DNA from 4 places in the Modicisalibacter sp. genome. Region 3 is predicted to be linked to each of the others. Evidence: predicted binding sites of a transcription regulator. Region 3 holds the regulator's gene; each other region holds the start of a gene.
What was found. The regulator FliA, encoded in region 3, starts transcription of late flagellar genes. The targets are predictions, from matches to a motif close to CTAAAGTTNNNNNNNNNNCNGCCGATA.
Positions count from the first base shown of each region.

Region 1: flgM (flagellar biosynthesis anti-sigma factor FlgM) is a predicted target of FliA. The motif match lies at 1,557-1,583, and genes of this name have one in related genera.
Region 2: fliD (flagellar filament capping protein FliD) is a predicted target of FliA. The motif match lies at 1,871-1,897, and genes of this name have one in related genera.
Region 4: ACTCB7_RS06995 (FliC/FljB family flagellin) is a predicted target of FliA. The motif match lies at 1,156-1,182, and genes of this name have one in related genera.

Region 1 is NZ_JBSREH010000025.1:127,517-130,621, reverse strand. Features, by position in the region: gene flgC (flagellar basal body rod protein FlgC) at 1-216, opposite strand, end outside; gene flgB (flagellar basal body rod protein FlgB) at 221-634, opposite strand; gene flgA (flagellar basal body P-ring formation chaperone FlgA) at 794-1,510, shown strand; gene flgM (flagellar biosynthesis anti-sigma factor FlgM) at 1,620-1,892, shown strand; gene ACTCB7_RS08875 (flagella synthesis protein FlgN) at 1,928-2,377, shown strand; gene ACTCB7_RS08870 (SRPBCC family protein) at 2,443-2,853, opposite strand.
Region 2 is NZ_JBSREH010000019.1:10,788-13,892, reverse strand. Features, by position in the region: gene fliS (flagellar export chaperone FliS) at 1-355, opposite strand, end outside; gene fliD (flagellar filament capping protein FliD) at 384-1,781, opposite strand; gene ACTCB7_RS07035 (hypothetical protein) at 2,000-2,503, shown strand; gene ACTCB7_RS07030 (CBS domain-containing protein) at 2,575-3,105, shown strand, end outside.
Region 3 is NZ_JBSREH010000016.1:8,753-11,857, forward strand. Features, by position in the region: gene flhF (flagellar biosynthesis protein FlhF) at 1-564, shown strand, start outside; gene ACTCB7_RS05575 (hypothetical protein) at 557-1,162, shown strand; gene ACTCB7_RS05580 (flagellar protein FlhE) at 1,159-1,584, shown strand; gene ACTCB7_RS05585 (RNA polymerase sigma factor FliA) at 1,695-2,417, shown strand; gene ACTCB7_RS05590 (PqiC family protein) at 2,467-3,105, opposite strand, start outside.
Region 4 is NZ_JBSREH010000019.1:1,489-4,593, forward strand. Features, by position in the region: gene ACTCB7_RS06995 (FliC/FljB family flagellin) at 1-1,049, opposite strand, end outside; gene ACTCB7_RS07000 (PilZ domain-containing protein) at 1,229-2,944, opposite strand; gene ACTCB7_RS07005 (DUF2835 domain-containing protein) at 3,029-3,105, shown strand, end outside.

The sequences.
Region 1 (3,105 bases), on a different contig from region 3:
GCTGGGATCATCGACCACCCGGCTGACCTGTACCCCGCCGACGCCGCTGGTGACGTCCGAGCGTGTCTCGAAGATGACCTGCTTGGCGCGATAGGGCTCGCCGTCCGGCCCGGCCACGCTGTCGGCGTTGGCCAGGTTGCTGGCGGTCACGTTCATGCGCTTGGACTGGGCGCTCATTGCCGAGCTGGAGATATCGAAGATGCTGAACATGGACATCGGCTTACTCCGGTTGCATGGCCGACTTGAGGCCCTGAATCTGGCGTTTCATGAAGGTCAGCGCCGCCTGATAACGTACCGAGTTGTCGGCGAAGGCCGCCCGTTCCCGGTTCATGTCGACGGTATTGCCGTCCAGGCTGGGCTGGTCCGGCACGCGATAGCGCAGATCCAGCGACGTCGCGGCGGGCGCATGGGCCGGAATGTGACGGCTCGAGGTGCGCGACAGCGACAGGCCGCCATCATCGCCCCGGCCCTGCTGCATGACGCGCGACAGCTCGCCGGCAAAGTCAAAGTCGCGTGCCTTGTAGTTGGGCGTATCGGCGTTGGCGATGTTGCTGGCCAGCACCTTCTGGCGCTCGGCACGCAGGTTGAGCGCCTCCTGGTTGTAGCGCAGCGCCCCCTCGAGCTGATCGATCATGTCCGGCCCCTGCCTTGGATGGGGAAATTTCAGCCTGCGAGAATAGACGCCCCCTTGTCATGACAAAGGCCGAAACAGCCCCCGGTTTGGGCACCATTTCCGCGCTTGATCGCTGGTGTCGGGGCCTAGAATCTGGCGGCAACGATCAGGGGGGAAGCCATGCGCCAATCAATCCGGCAGCGGCAGGTCTGGCCACGGGGGACAATCTTCTTCGCCCTGATATTCGGTCTGCTGTTTTCCGGGGGGGCCGATGCCACCAGCGATGTACTGACCCAGCGCGTCACCCAGCTACTGACCCGGCAGGCCGGCGAACTCGGCGAAGTGGCCGGCGTCAAGGTCCATACGCCGTCGGCCGTCTTCAGCCACTGCGATGACCCGCAGCCCTTTCTGCCCGACAACGGGCAACGGCACTATGGGCGAGTCTCGGTGGGCGTGCACTGCGAGGGTCCCGGCGGACGCCGGCAGACCCGCTACCTGCAGGCCGATGTGTCGGTGCGTGTACGCTACGTGACCGTCGCCCATGACCTGGACCGTGGCAGCGTTATCGCCCGCAACGACCTGCAGCTCGCGGAAGGGCGACTCGAGAAGCTGCCGAGGGACATCGTTCGCGATCCCGGGGCCATCGTCGGCCAGGTCGCGACGAGCCGGCTGCAAGCCGACAGGCCGCTGCGCGCCTACCAGCTGCATCCCAGGGACCTGGTCAAACGTGGACAACGCGTCACGGTGATCGCCAGAGGGCCCGGCTTCGAAGTGAGTCGAGAGGCCGAGGCGCTGGACAACGGCGCCATGGGCGAGCAGGTTCGCGTGCGCGCCGGGGATCGAAAGATCCTGAGGGGACGCGTCATCGGCCCGCGCCGACTCGCCATCGACTTATGAGGGACCGCACCACTACACTGATGGCACGCCCAGTCGCAGCCACGGGCTAAAGTTTTCCCGCCGTCCGTCGATAAACAGGGAAAGCCGATGCCCAAAGAGAGTGTGCCCCGTGAAGATCGATGGTTCTCATCCCCTGCAGCGCCCCACCCAGAGTGACGCCACCCGGACCGGCAAGCCGTCGCGCGCCGAGGACGGCGATACCCGGGGCGCCAGCGCCACCTCGGTGGCACATCTGAGCGACAGAACCCAGGATGCCACCCGCGACATCGATACCGCGCGCGTGGCCGAGGTGCGTCAGGCGATCAGCGAGGGACGGCTCGAGATTCGGCCCGAGCGCATCGCCGACGGCCTCATCCAGAGCGTACGCGACCTGCTCGACTGACGTCGCGGCGCCCCTTTGAACTCCGGAGACCGAGCATGAGCCTGGCCCAGCATCTCGAACGTGAACTCAAGCATCTCGACGCCTTTATCGAGCTGCTGGAAACCGAGCATCGCTCGCTGTCTCAGGCCGATGTCGACGGCGAGCAGCTGCAGCAACAGGCCAGCGACAAGCAAGCTCACATGGCGCGTCTGGAATCACTGGAAACCCAGCGTCGCAATGCTATGAAAACCCTCGGCTACGGCGACACCCGCCGCGCTTCGGAACAGGCGGCCATCGATGCCGGCTGCCAGCCGACGTGGCAGCGTTTCCTGGAACGCGCCCTGCACGCCAAGCAGCTCAATCAACGCAACGGCATACTCATCGAAGCGCGCATGACCCAGAACCATCGCATCCTGCGCTTTCTCAACGACACCGCGAGCAAGAGTCTCTACGGCCCCAACGGCCAGGCCCGCCCGGGGAGCCGCGGCATCAGCTCCCGGGCCTGAGACACCGCCACGCGCTCGGCATCGGCCACACGCCGCCGGCAGGCCTACTACCTGCTGACGCGCCTCTACAGCCGCGCCTCCACACGTGACAGGATCTGGCGACTGACCTGATTCACCAGCGGGGTCGCCGCCTTGTCGACCGCCTTGGCCAGCCACCGGTTGCCCAGTTGATAGCTGACGCACAGTTCGACCCGCGTACCCTCGGGCACGGCAACCAGTGTGTAACGCCCCTGGTTGGCCACCCCCGCAAGTGACTCCCAGGCCAGCACGCGGGGCTCGTGACGCTCGACCACCTGCACATCGAACTGCCAGTCACGCCCGATGACATGAAGTTGCCAGCGATAGCGATCCTCGCCGAGCGGCTCGATCGAGGTGATCATGTCGGAATAGTCGACGAAGTTCTCGACCCGGGCGAGCAGCGGATAGACGCGCTCCGGCGGCGCCGGCAATACAGCGCTGTGTTCAATGATCGGCATGCCTGTCCCTGTTTGCGGTGAAAGCTCTCGCCCGAGGGTACGCATTGCCGGGGACCAGTGCCAGCCCGACGCCCACGGCTGTAAGGCTATCGCAGTTAGGCAGGGCGAGGAGCGCCGGGGGCAGGTCGAGGAGGGGGTCCGACGCCACGGATGGCGTCGGTAGCGCCCAGGGAAGGGTTCACAGCGCCCCCTCGCAGGCCTGCCGACGGATCAGTCCCGAGCCGACGACTAACTGCGATAGCCCTGCCCACG
Region 2 (3,105 bases), on a different contig from region 3:
CGATGTCCTCGAGCAGCGCTGATGCTTCATCGATACGCTGCTCATCATTGTGCAGGTTGGCCTGCATCAGCAGGCGAACAATATAGTCATACAGGGACGCCAGGTTGGCCGCGACGTCGCCGCCCTTCTCATGGTCCAGCGCCGCGGCCAGGCCATTGTTGACGATATCGATCGCCTTCGAGAGGGCCTTGCCCTTCTCGCCGACATTGCCCTGCTGCATGTGCAGTCGCGCCGCCCGCAGGGACGCCTGCGCCCCGTCGAACAGCATGACAATCAATTGATGCGGGCTGGCCGACATGACACCGGTCTCGACCCCCATCCGCGCATAGGCGTTTGCACCACGCATCGCACTCATGGATTATTTCTCCTGCTTCTTACCTATCTCACTTTCCCAGCTGGGCGTTCATTGCCGAGAACTGCTGAGAGAGATAGCTCATGGTGGAATTCATCTGGGACACTAGGGAATCCATCTGCGAAAACTGCTTGCGATAGCGCGCGATGGTGGAATTGATCCGGTCCTCGGTGCGCGAATACTGCTCGTTCAGCCCGTCGATGCTCTTCTTCAGCCCACTCGTGGCGTTGTTCAGGACGCCCTTGTCATCGAGCATCCGTGAAATCGAAGCGTCCAGTGTATCGGCCAGGCCATCCGCGCTGTCCGTCCCGGCAAAAAAGCGCTGTACACCCTGAAGGTCATTGCTGATGGCCCCATTCAGCTTGTCGCTGTCCACCTTCAGCGTGCCGTCGAGCTGAAGCTCGACCCCCACGTCGGACAGCATGCTGTACCCCCCGCCCGAGACGCCATCACTCAGGGTGCGGCGCAACTGCGTCTCGACGGAGCGCAAGGTGCCATCGCCCAGCAGGATGCCGGCATCGCCATTTTCACTGTTGAAGGAAGACAGCGATCCGATGGTCTTCTGCACCGAGTTGTAGGCATCGACAAAGGACTGAACGCTGTCGGCGATGGCCCCCTCATCGCGGGTCACCGACAGTGTCGAGGCCGTCGTGGCATTGGCACTTTCCTGCGTCAGGTTGAGTGTCACGCCCTGAATGGCACCCTCCACCTGATTCGAGGCACTGGTAATGGGGATGTTATTGACGGTCAGCGAGGCGTCTTGGGCCGCCACCTGCTCCGTCATGCCGTTCGTGGTGGTATTGGCGGGGTCGAAGGACAGCTTGCTGTCCAGCGTTGCATCGCCGTTTACCGTGACCGTCATGGCCGACGCCGCCCCGGTCTCCTTGGCCGTCAGCACCAGGCGATTGCTGGTACCGTCATTGATCACGGAGGCCGTGACACCGCCATCGGCGGCGTTGATGGCATCGCGAATATCCCCCAGCGAACTGCTGGCCGGATCGATCGACACATCAAAGCTCGAACCGCTGACACCCGGCTGATCGATGGTGATCGTCGTCGCGGTGGAAGCCTGGTTGCTGGTGATGTCGGTGAACCCCCCGCTGGCCAGCGAGTGCGCCTGGGCCAGGTTGCTGACATCGATGGAGTAGGTACCCGGTACGGCCGTGGTATCGGCCGACACTTCAGGACCATCACCGGTCATCTTGGTGGAAACCGGCTGAAACGTCTTGGCATCGTTGAGCTTGGCCGCCGCCGTCTGGAATTTTTCCAGCGCCGACTCCAGCTTGCCGTAGGCGGAAATCTTGGCCTGGTAACTGGACTTCTGCTGGGTAATCGGCGTGAGTTGCTGCCGCTCCGACGACTTGAGCTGATCCAGCAACCCGTTAAGGTCCATGCCAGACCCAATGCCCAAGGAAGATATGCTCGCCATCTATGCCCCCTGATATCTGCGCCCTTTGTACCAGCCCTGCCGGCGCCGCGAGCGCGGGAATAGGCCGGTTTTCGGCTGTCACTTCGCCCTATCGGCCGCGCACGCCGAAACTTTAGCGCTGCGGACACTTGCGGCACTGGCCACGAGCCCGCGGCTGCGACATCATGAACGGCCCGACGTCCGGCGACGCCGACACCCGCCAACAAGGAAGGTTTACCATGGATGCGAACGCCCTCTTCGCCGACTATCAACGCTGGCAACGCTTCAACCGACAGGACCAGCTGGAGCGCGAACACCGCGCGGCACTGCGCAAGCTGGCCAGCGCCGGTGCCATGGCCTCGCGCGTGACCCAGGGGTATCGCAGCATGGCGGAGAAAGGGGCGGCCGAGGGCGCCTGCTACCGCACGCTGTTCCGCCGCCAGCATGACGACGGCCCGGCCCTGGGCTGCGAGGGCTGGCTGTTCGTGCGGCGCATTCTGACCGAGGGCGGCACCACGCGCGTGCGCGCCACCCTGCTCGAGACCTTCACGCTGGAACAGGGTGCCGTCGAGCCGCAAGAGGCCACCGTCGCCAAGCTGACGTTGGAAATTTTCGATGAAATTCTGGTCCAACGCGATATGGCCCTGGGCTGCCGCATCGACCGCGTCGACGACGATCGCGACACGCATTTCGTGACCTTTCTGGACAGCGTGCGCGGCGACCTGACACGTTACATGCACTGATACCAGCATCCGTCACCGCCCTGGGCTTCGCACCGACTCACATGACACGAGCCGACACAGGAGGCTTCTGAATGACCACCATCGCGCCATCGGCCACTCGCCCTGCGCTGCAACTGGAAACACTCGACGCCGGCGTGACGATTCGCCGCCCGCAGGCCGTCGCCAGCCTGACCATGGACAGCCCCGCCCGGGCCCTGCTGACCGACTTCACCCAGACCGGCGCCTTTACCATCCCGGCCTCCCACTCGATCACCCAGGCACTCGAGATCATGAAGCAGGGCGGCGTGCGCCTGCTGTTCGTGCTCGATGCCGCCGGGCACCTGACCGGCGTGGTCAATGCCCGCGAGCTGATCGGCGGCCGCCGCATCACCCTGGCCATGCACCAGCACCAGGTCGACCGTGACGAAGTCACCGTCGAGATGGTCCAGACCCCGCGCGAGGAGCTGCACGCCCTGCCTCTCGCCCGGCTGGAGAAGATCAGCGTCGGCGAACTGGTCGAGGCGCTGCGCGCCTTCGGCGACCAGCACCTGCTGATCACCGAACCGGACGCCCAGGGCGGCACCGCCGTGCGCGGCCTCATCTCCGCCGCCGACGTCGGCCGC
Region 3 (3,105 bases):
GGCGAGCGCCTGCCGCTCAAGGCCCTTGCCGAGCAGGCGGATGCCGGGCACGAGGTGGCCTGCCGCTATCGGGGGCGGAGCGGGCGCCTGGCGACGGGTTGGCTGCCGGTATCGCTGAACGACGGCACCCCGGTACAGGCCTGGTTTGCGGTATTGCATGACCCCGACACCGGCCGTCGGCGCCTGACGCGTTACTGGCTGGCGGCGGACAAGGAGGCGGCTTCGCGCCCGGCATTGCTGGCCGCGCACCTGGTTGCCGAGGAGTGGAGCTCGCTGGCCGGCCGTGCCTGGCAATGGCTGGCGCCGGAAGCCGGCGAGGGTGTCGATACCGAGCTGCGTGCCTGGTTGGCCACCGCCCTGGCGGCCGTGGCGGTGCGGCTCGATCAGGAAGGCGATGACTGGGCGATGGACGTGCGCGGTCATCTGCTGGCGTTGCTGGGCGGTACACGCAAGCGCAGTGCCGCCGCCCTGCTCGAGGCCCTGTGGCACCTGCTGGCCGCCCGCGACGCCTTCGTGCTGGCGGCCGCACCACTGATGGGGGAGGTGACGACGCACCATGAGTGAAGGCGATCAGGCCGCCGGGCTGCGACGCTGGGCCGCCGAAATGGCGCCGGCGGCTGACGATGGCGAAGAGGGGGCAGCGCCGGAAACACCTGCCATGGCGGAGGAAACCGGGACGCCGACCTGGATTGCGGAGACGCTGGTTGAGCTGGCAGCATCTGCGTCCCTGGCGGCCGAGACGGCGCCCGCGCCCCGCCGGCTGCTGATGGTGCTGGGTCTGCCGGGCGGTGATGAGGCGGATACGCGGCCGGTCAGCGAGGCATTGGTGCGCTGGCAGGCGCAGGGGCAGCGCTGGGTTGGCGAGGCGGACGACTGGCGCATCGTGCCTACTTCGGTGGACAGCCCCCACCTGCCGGCACTGCTCGACGAGCAGTCGCGCTGGGCGCTGTGGGTGGGCAACGATGCCGATGCCTTTAGGCGCACCTATCGGCTGCTGAAACGCCTGGCACAGCGAGGCGGTCCGCGTCGCCTGCTGCTGGTGCACCCGCCGCTGGCCTCGCGAGCCGGGCTGCTGGCCAATCTTCAGCAGGCGGCGGCGAGCTTTTTCGGCTTCGAGTTGTGGATCGTGCCCGTCCGCCGGCGTCGGCGGCACGGTGCATGATCGGGGCGCGGCGTACGGCGGCCTGCCTGCTGTTGGTCGGCCTCGGGCTTGCCGGGTCTGCCCTCGGCGCGGGAAGCTGGGTCGGGCGGGCGCCGGCCGTGAATTTGGGCACGCCCGGGCGTGTGACAGCCGCCGAGCCCATCACGCCCCCGGCGGGGTTGCGACCCGGATTGATAACGTCCGTGTCCTGGCGTTTCCGAGCGCCACCGGGGCTCCCCGATCTGGAAGCCTGGCTGTGCCACCCACGCCGTTGCCTGCCGCTGACGGCGGCGCGCGGGCGAAGCGACGGGCTGCGCGGCCTGCCGGCGCGCGAGCCGCTGACCCTGCATTTTCGCCTGCCGCGCAATGCCCATGCCGGAGCGGTGCGTCTCACGGGGCTCCAGGTGATCGTCAACTACCGCGAGCCGCAAAAGGGTAAATAGCCTGATGCCCGGTCGGGTATTCGCCGCTTGGTGCCCCCTGCGAGAACGACATAATGCCGGTATCGGTGGCCGATCGGCGCCGCCACTGGCTGCAGGCTGGGAACCGAAGGATGTACACGGCACAAGGTAAAATCGATCAACGGGCCTTGCTGGACCAGTACCTGCCCGTCGTACGCCGACAGGCGCTGGCGCTTCAGGTCCGCCTGCCGGCCAGCGTCGATCTGGACGATCTCATCCAGGCCGGCATGGTGGGGCTGCTCGATGCGCTGGGCCGCTACAGCGCCGACCAGGGCGCGAGCCTGGCGACCTATGCCAGCCAGCGGATTCGCGGGGCGATGATCGACGAGTTGCGTAGTCGTGACTGGGTGCCGCGCAGCGTGCGGCGCAACGCCCGCGAGATCGACGAGACCATCCGCCGGCTCGAGCAGCAGCTGGGTCGCCAGGCCGAGGAGCGGGAAATTGCCGATGCTCTGGCGCTGGAGGTCGATGAGTATCGCCAGCGTCTGGCCGATACCAACGGCGGTCACCTGATGGGGCTCGACGAGATCATCGAGGAGGGCGGCGAGCCCGAGGCCGGTGACGGGGCGCCTCAGTCGCCCTTCGAGGCGCTGGCCGATTCGCAGCAGCGTGCGCGACTGGTCGCGGCGATCGAGCAGCTTCCCGAGCGCGAGAAGCTGCTGCTCGGCCTGTACTATCAGGAAGAACTCAACCTCAAGGAGATCGGCGCGGTCCTCGGGGTCAGTGAGTCCCGGGTCTGCCAGCTTCACAGTCAGGCGGTGGCACGCCTGCGCAGCCGGCTCAGAGCCGCCGAGGATGCCGAGGACGAGTACTGAATCGGCCGCCGTATCTTCTGTCTGTTGGTCGCCTGTCAACTCGAGGCGATCAGTGTGTCTTGGCGGATTCTCCTGCCGTTTTCGTTTCCTGCGCTCCGCCCGGGTGCTGCCACTGGCGTCGGATCTCTTCCGCGATCCGCTTGGCCACGTTGTTCCAGCTGTCTCCCAGGGCCTTGACCAGTGCCGGGTAGCCATCCTCCTTCAGCACTTCGTCGGTCTGGAAAGGCGTCTGGCGGCGAATGTCCCCCGCCCCGTCCCGCAGTTGCCACAGTCCTTCGGCGACGGCCCGGCCGTCGTAGCGTCCCTGAAACTGATCGACCTCCACAGAGAGATGCCAGGCCGTCTCGGGGCCGGCGCCCTCGAGCACCCGGGTTCCGGGCAGGTTTCGGCTCAGCCGGCGGCGCAGTGCCCGTGCCAGCTGTCGGTCAAGCGGTTCCGCCCACTGGTGTTGAGTGGCCGCCTGCAATCGTAGAGGGTCCGTCTGCAGCACGATGCCCGGGTCATCGAGATAACGGGCGAGGCGCACGTCATCGATGACCAGGGTGTGCTCCACCGGCCCTGACGACGTTTCCGCTGCCGCGTCGCTGTCGCCGGACGGCAGCAGGTAGCGCTGTGTCGTCGGCCCGCCGCCGGTGGCGCAGCCGGCCAGCAGAGCGCTCAACAGCAGCAGGCAAAGCGGCTTGGTGAC
Region 4 (3,105 bases), on a different contig from region 3:
TGAGTCGTGCTAAGGTTGGTGATTGCGGAGTCAAACCGGTTTTGTATTGCACCCAAGTCGGATCGAAGTGTATCAACCTTTCCCAAAGCTTTGTCGAGGGTGGCCAACGGGTCTTTAGTAGTTCCTGAAGAGAGTTGGTCGACGGTGAAGTCCGCGGTATCCACTGTGAAGTCTGCTGCAGTTGGTGCAGTGGTTGTGTCGGCAGTTTGAGGGTCTACTGACATATAAATGTCGTAGTTTCCTGGGGTGCTAGAATCTTCAGTGAAGCCAAGTTCTGCCATCTTGGCTTTATCAGCAGTATCAGTTACACCGGTCAATGTTGTTTTTACGAACCAGTTATTGTTATCATCTGAAACAACACTTGAGCTAGCACCTGTCGGCGCTGTGCCAAGGCCGAGCTTGGATTGCCAGTCAGCCGCGGCACCATTGGTCACAGTGACTGTAGCGCTTGTAACTGCTGTTTTGTCGCCATATGCTTCTTTGGCAGCGGTGGCGTCGATCGCGCTGGTTGTTCCCACCGGTCCGCTAACGTTAAAAGTTCCTAACTCCAAAGATGTGGAGTCAATTTTTTCCAAATTGATGGTGATGGCTTCGCCATCATTAGCACCGACTTGAATGTTTAGGTCTTGGTTGCTTGCCAGCACCTTGACACCGTTAAAATCGGTTTGTTCAGAGATGCGGTCGATTTCAGAAAGGCGCTGACCGATTTCAGCTTGGATGGACTTTCTGTCTTCAGAAGAGTTAGTGTCGTTTTGAGCTTGAACTGTCAACTCGCGAATGCGTTGCAGGTTGTCGTTGACCTGATTCAGTGCACCTTCGGCAGTCTGAGCGACGGAGATGCCATCGTTGGCGTTGCGCTGTGCTTGATTAAGACCTGTAATTTGCGCAGACATGCGGTTGGCGATGGCCTGGCCAGCGGCGTCGTCCTTGGCGCTGTTGATGCGCAGGCCGGATGAGAGGCGCTCCATGGCGGTGGTCAGATTGCTCTTGGAACTGTTCAGGTTCTGCTGAGCGATCATCGAGGTGATGTTGGTATTAATGACTGCCATTTTGGTGTTCCTTCCTTTTCTACCTTCGACAAGGTCTTGAGGCTCCAGCGGCGCGCCGGGAGTCCGGCCTGGCCACCGCAACGGCGCCGTTGGCCGTTACCCCAGTTATCGACCGCTTGCCGGGAAGCTTTAGGGTGGTGGAAGGATTTTTTGCTGGGGCTGGTGGCTCGGGCCCGGGCCTACCGGGCGATGGCGTACTCCGCGGGATTGACGATGCCTTCGAGCTTGCCGATCTGGTCGAAGTCGGCGCTGGAGATGATCACGTCCATCGAGGTGTCGGGGAAGCGCAGGTTCTTGACGATGTGCACCTGGCTGGGCATGCCCTTGAGGTCCACGCTGACGACCCAGGCCAGAAAGCCGTTGGCGAACTTCGCCAGCTTGCCGATGGGATAGAGCCCGTAGGTCTGGATGTATTCCACCAGCATGGTGCGCTCGAAGCCGTGGGCGCGTTCGTTGACCCAGCGGTAGGCGTCGATGGGTGGCTTGGGCGACATCTCGTTGCGCGCGTGGGTGAGCTTGTCGACGGCCTTGGCCACGGCCATGTAGCGGGCGATGTCGGAGAGCTGCTCGGCGGTCTTGCCGGCCGGGTAGCCGCTGCCATCGAGGCGCTCGTTGCAATTCTCGATCACGTCGCGGCAGATGCTGCTGGGCTGCCAGCCCACGGCCTGGAGCTTGTCCAGCAGTGCCGTGACGTGTCCCTGCAGCAGGGTCTTCTGGGCGGGCGTCATGTAGATCTTCAGCGAGGGCAGTTCGCGGCACAGCAGCAGCGACTTGCCCATCACATGCAGCAGGGCGCCGACCATGGCCTCGCGGGTCTTGCTGACCAGCGGCGGGTTGGTGAGCATGTAGTCGGCCAGGTGGACGGCGGTCTCGATGGAGTGGCGCACCCAGTCCGGGGCGCTGTTCAGGTAGGAGAGCGCGTAGAGCAGCTGCTTACGGTCCTTGGTCAGCAGGTAGATCAGGGTGTCGGCGCAGTCGTAGACCATCTCCTGAGGGAAGCGATTGCGGTTCTTCAGGAACATCAGCGACAACTGCAGGCGTTTCGATATCTCGCGCACGCCCTGCACCATGGGCGGCAGGCGTTCCGCCTTGATGCGCTCGCGTCGCGCCTTGCTGATGGCCTGGCGCTCCTTCTCGCCGGCGATGAACAGCGGCGAGGTGGCGAACTCCATGGGTTTCAGGCCGGTGCGGCGGGCGGCTTCGCGCTCGCATTCATTGACGAAGTGGGTCAGGTCCTTCTGGACCTCCGGGGCGACGTCGAGGAACTGCACGCCCACCGCGGCCTGCAGGGAGCCGCCGAGCGGGCGGATATGGCGGATGCGTGCGCGGGTGGCGAAGCCCTGGCCGTTGGGAAATTCGACATAGAGCTCGGGCAGCTCCTGCTCGACAGCCAGGGTGGTGCAATCCTCGATGGCGATCTCCAGCAGGCAGCCGCCGATGGAGAGGTTCTTCAGCTGGGCGGCGAGGGAAAGCTCCTCTTCATAGACCACCACGGTGGCGCGGGCGCGCATGCCGAGCACTAAGGGAATGCGGATGCTGCCGCGCTCCTCCTTGACGAAGACCGACTCCGGCAGCTGGCAGCGAATCAGGTAGCTGTCCCCGGTCTTCTTGAGCACGGAGGCCTGGATCTTTTCCAGGCTGAGTACCTCGGGCTCGTCCTCGTCCTTCTGGATTTCGATATCGAAACTGACCTTGCCGTTCCAGATATACTTGTCGAGCTTTTCCTGATCGATTTCGGCGCGCAGCAGAACCTGGCCGCTAGAAACGTCAACGCTTTGTATCGTGGCGGTAACGGATTGTGGCTCGTACTTCGACACAATGTAAGCGGCGTGTTCCTTGTCGAGAATCGATTCGACGGCATACGCCAGGCTGTTATGTTCCGACAGTGATGACATGCCCCTTGCCCCCGCTTTTCATGCTTTTTATACCCTGAAATATCAGGCCGGTTTGACGCCGCGTCAATGTGAGGTTTCCCGTATTTGCGGGACATTCAAAAAAAGTATGGTGACTGCAAACCGGTTCTGGAAAAACCCATGGAGGCGCCGCGGTGTGGGCC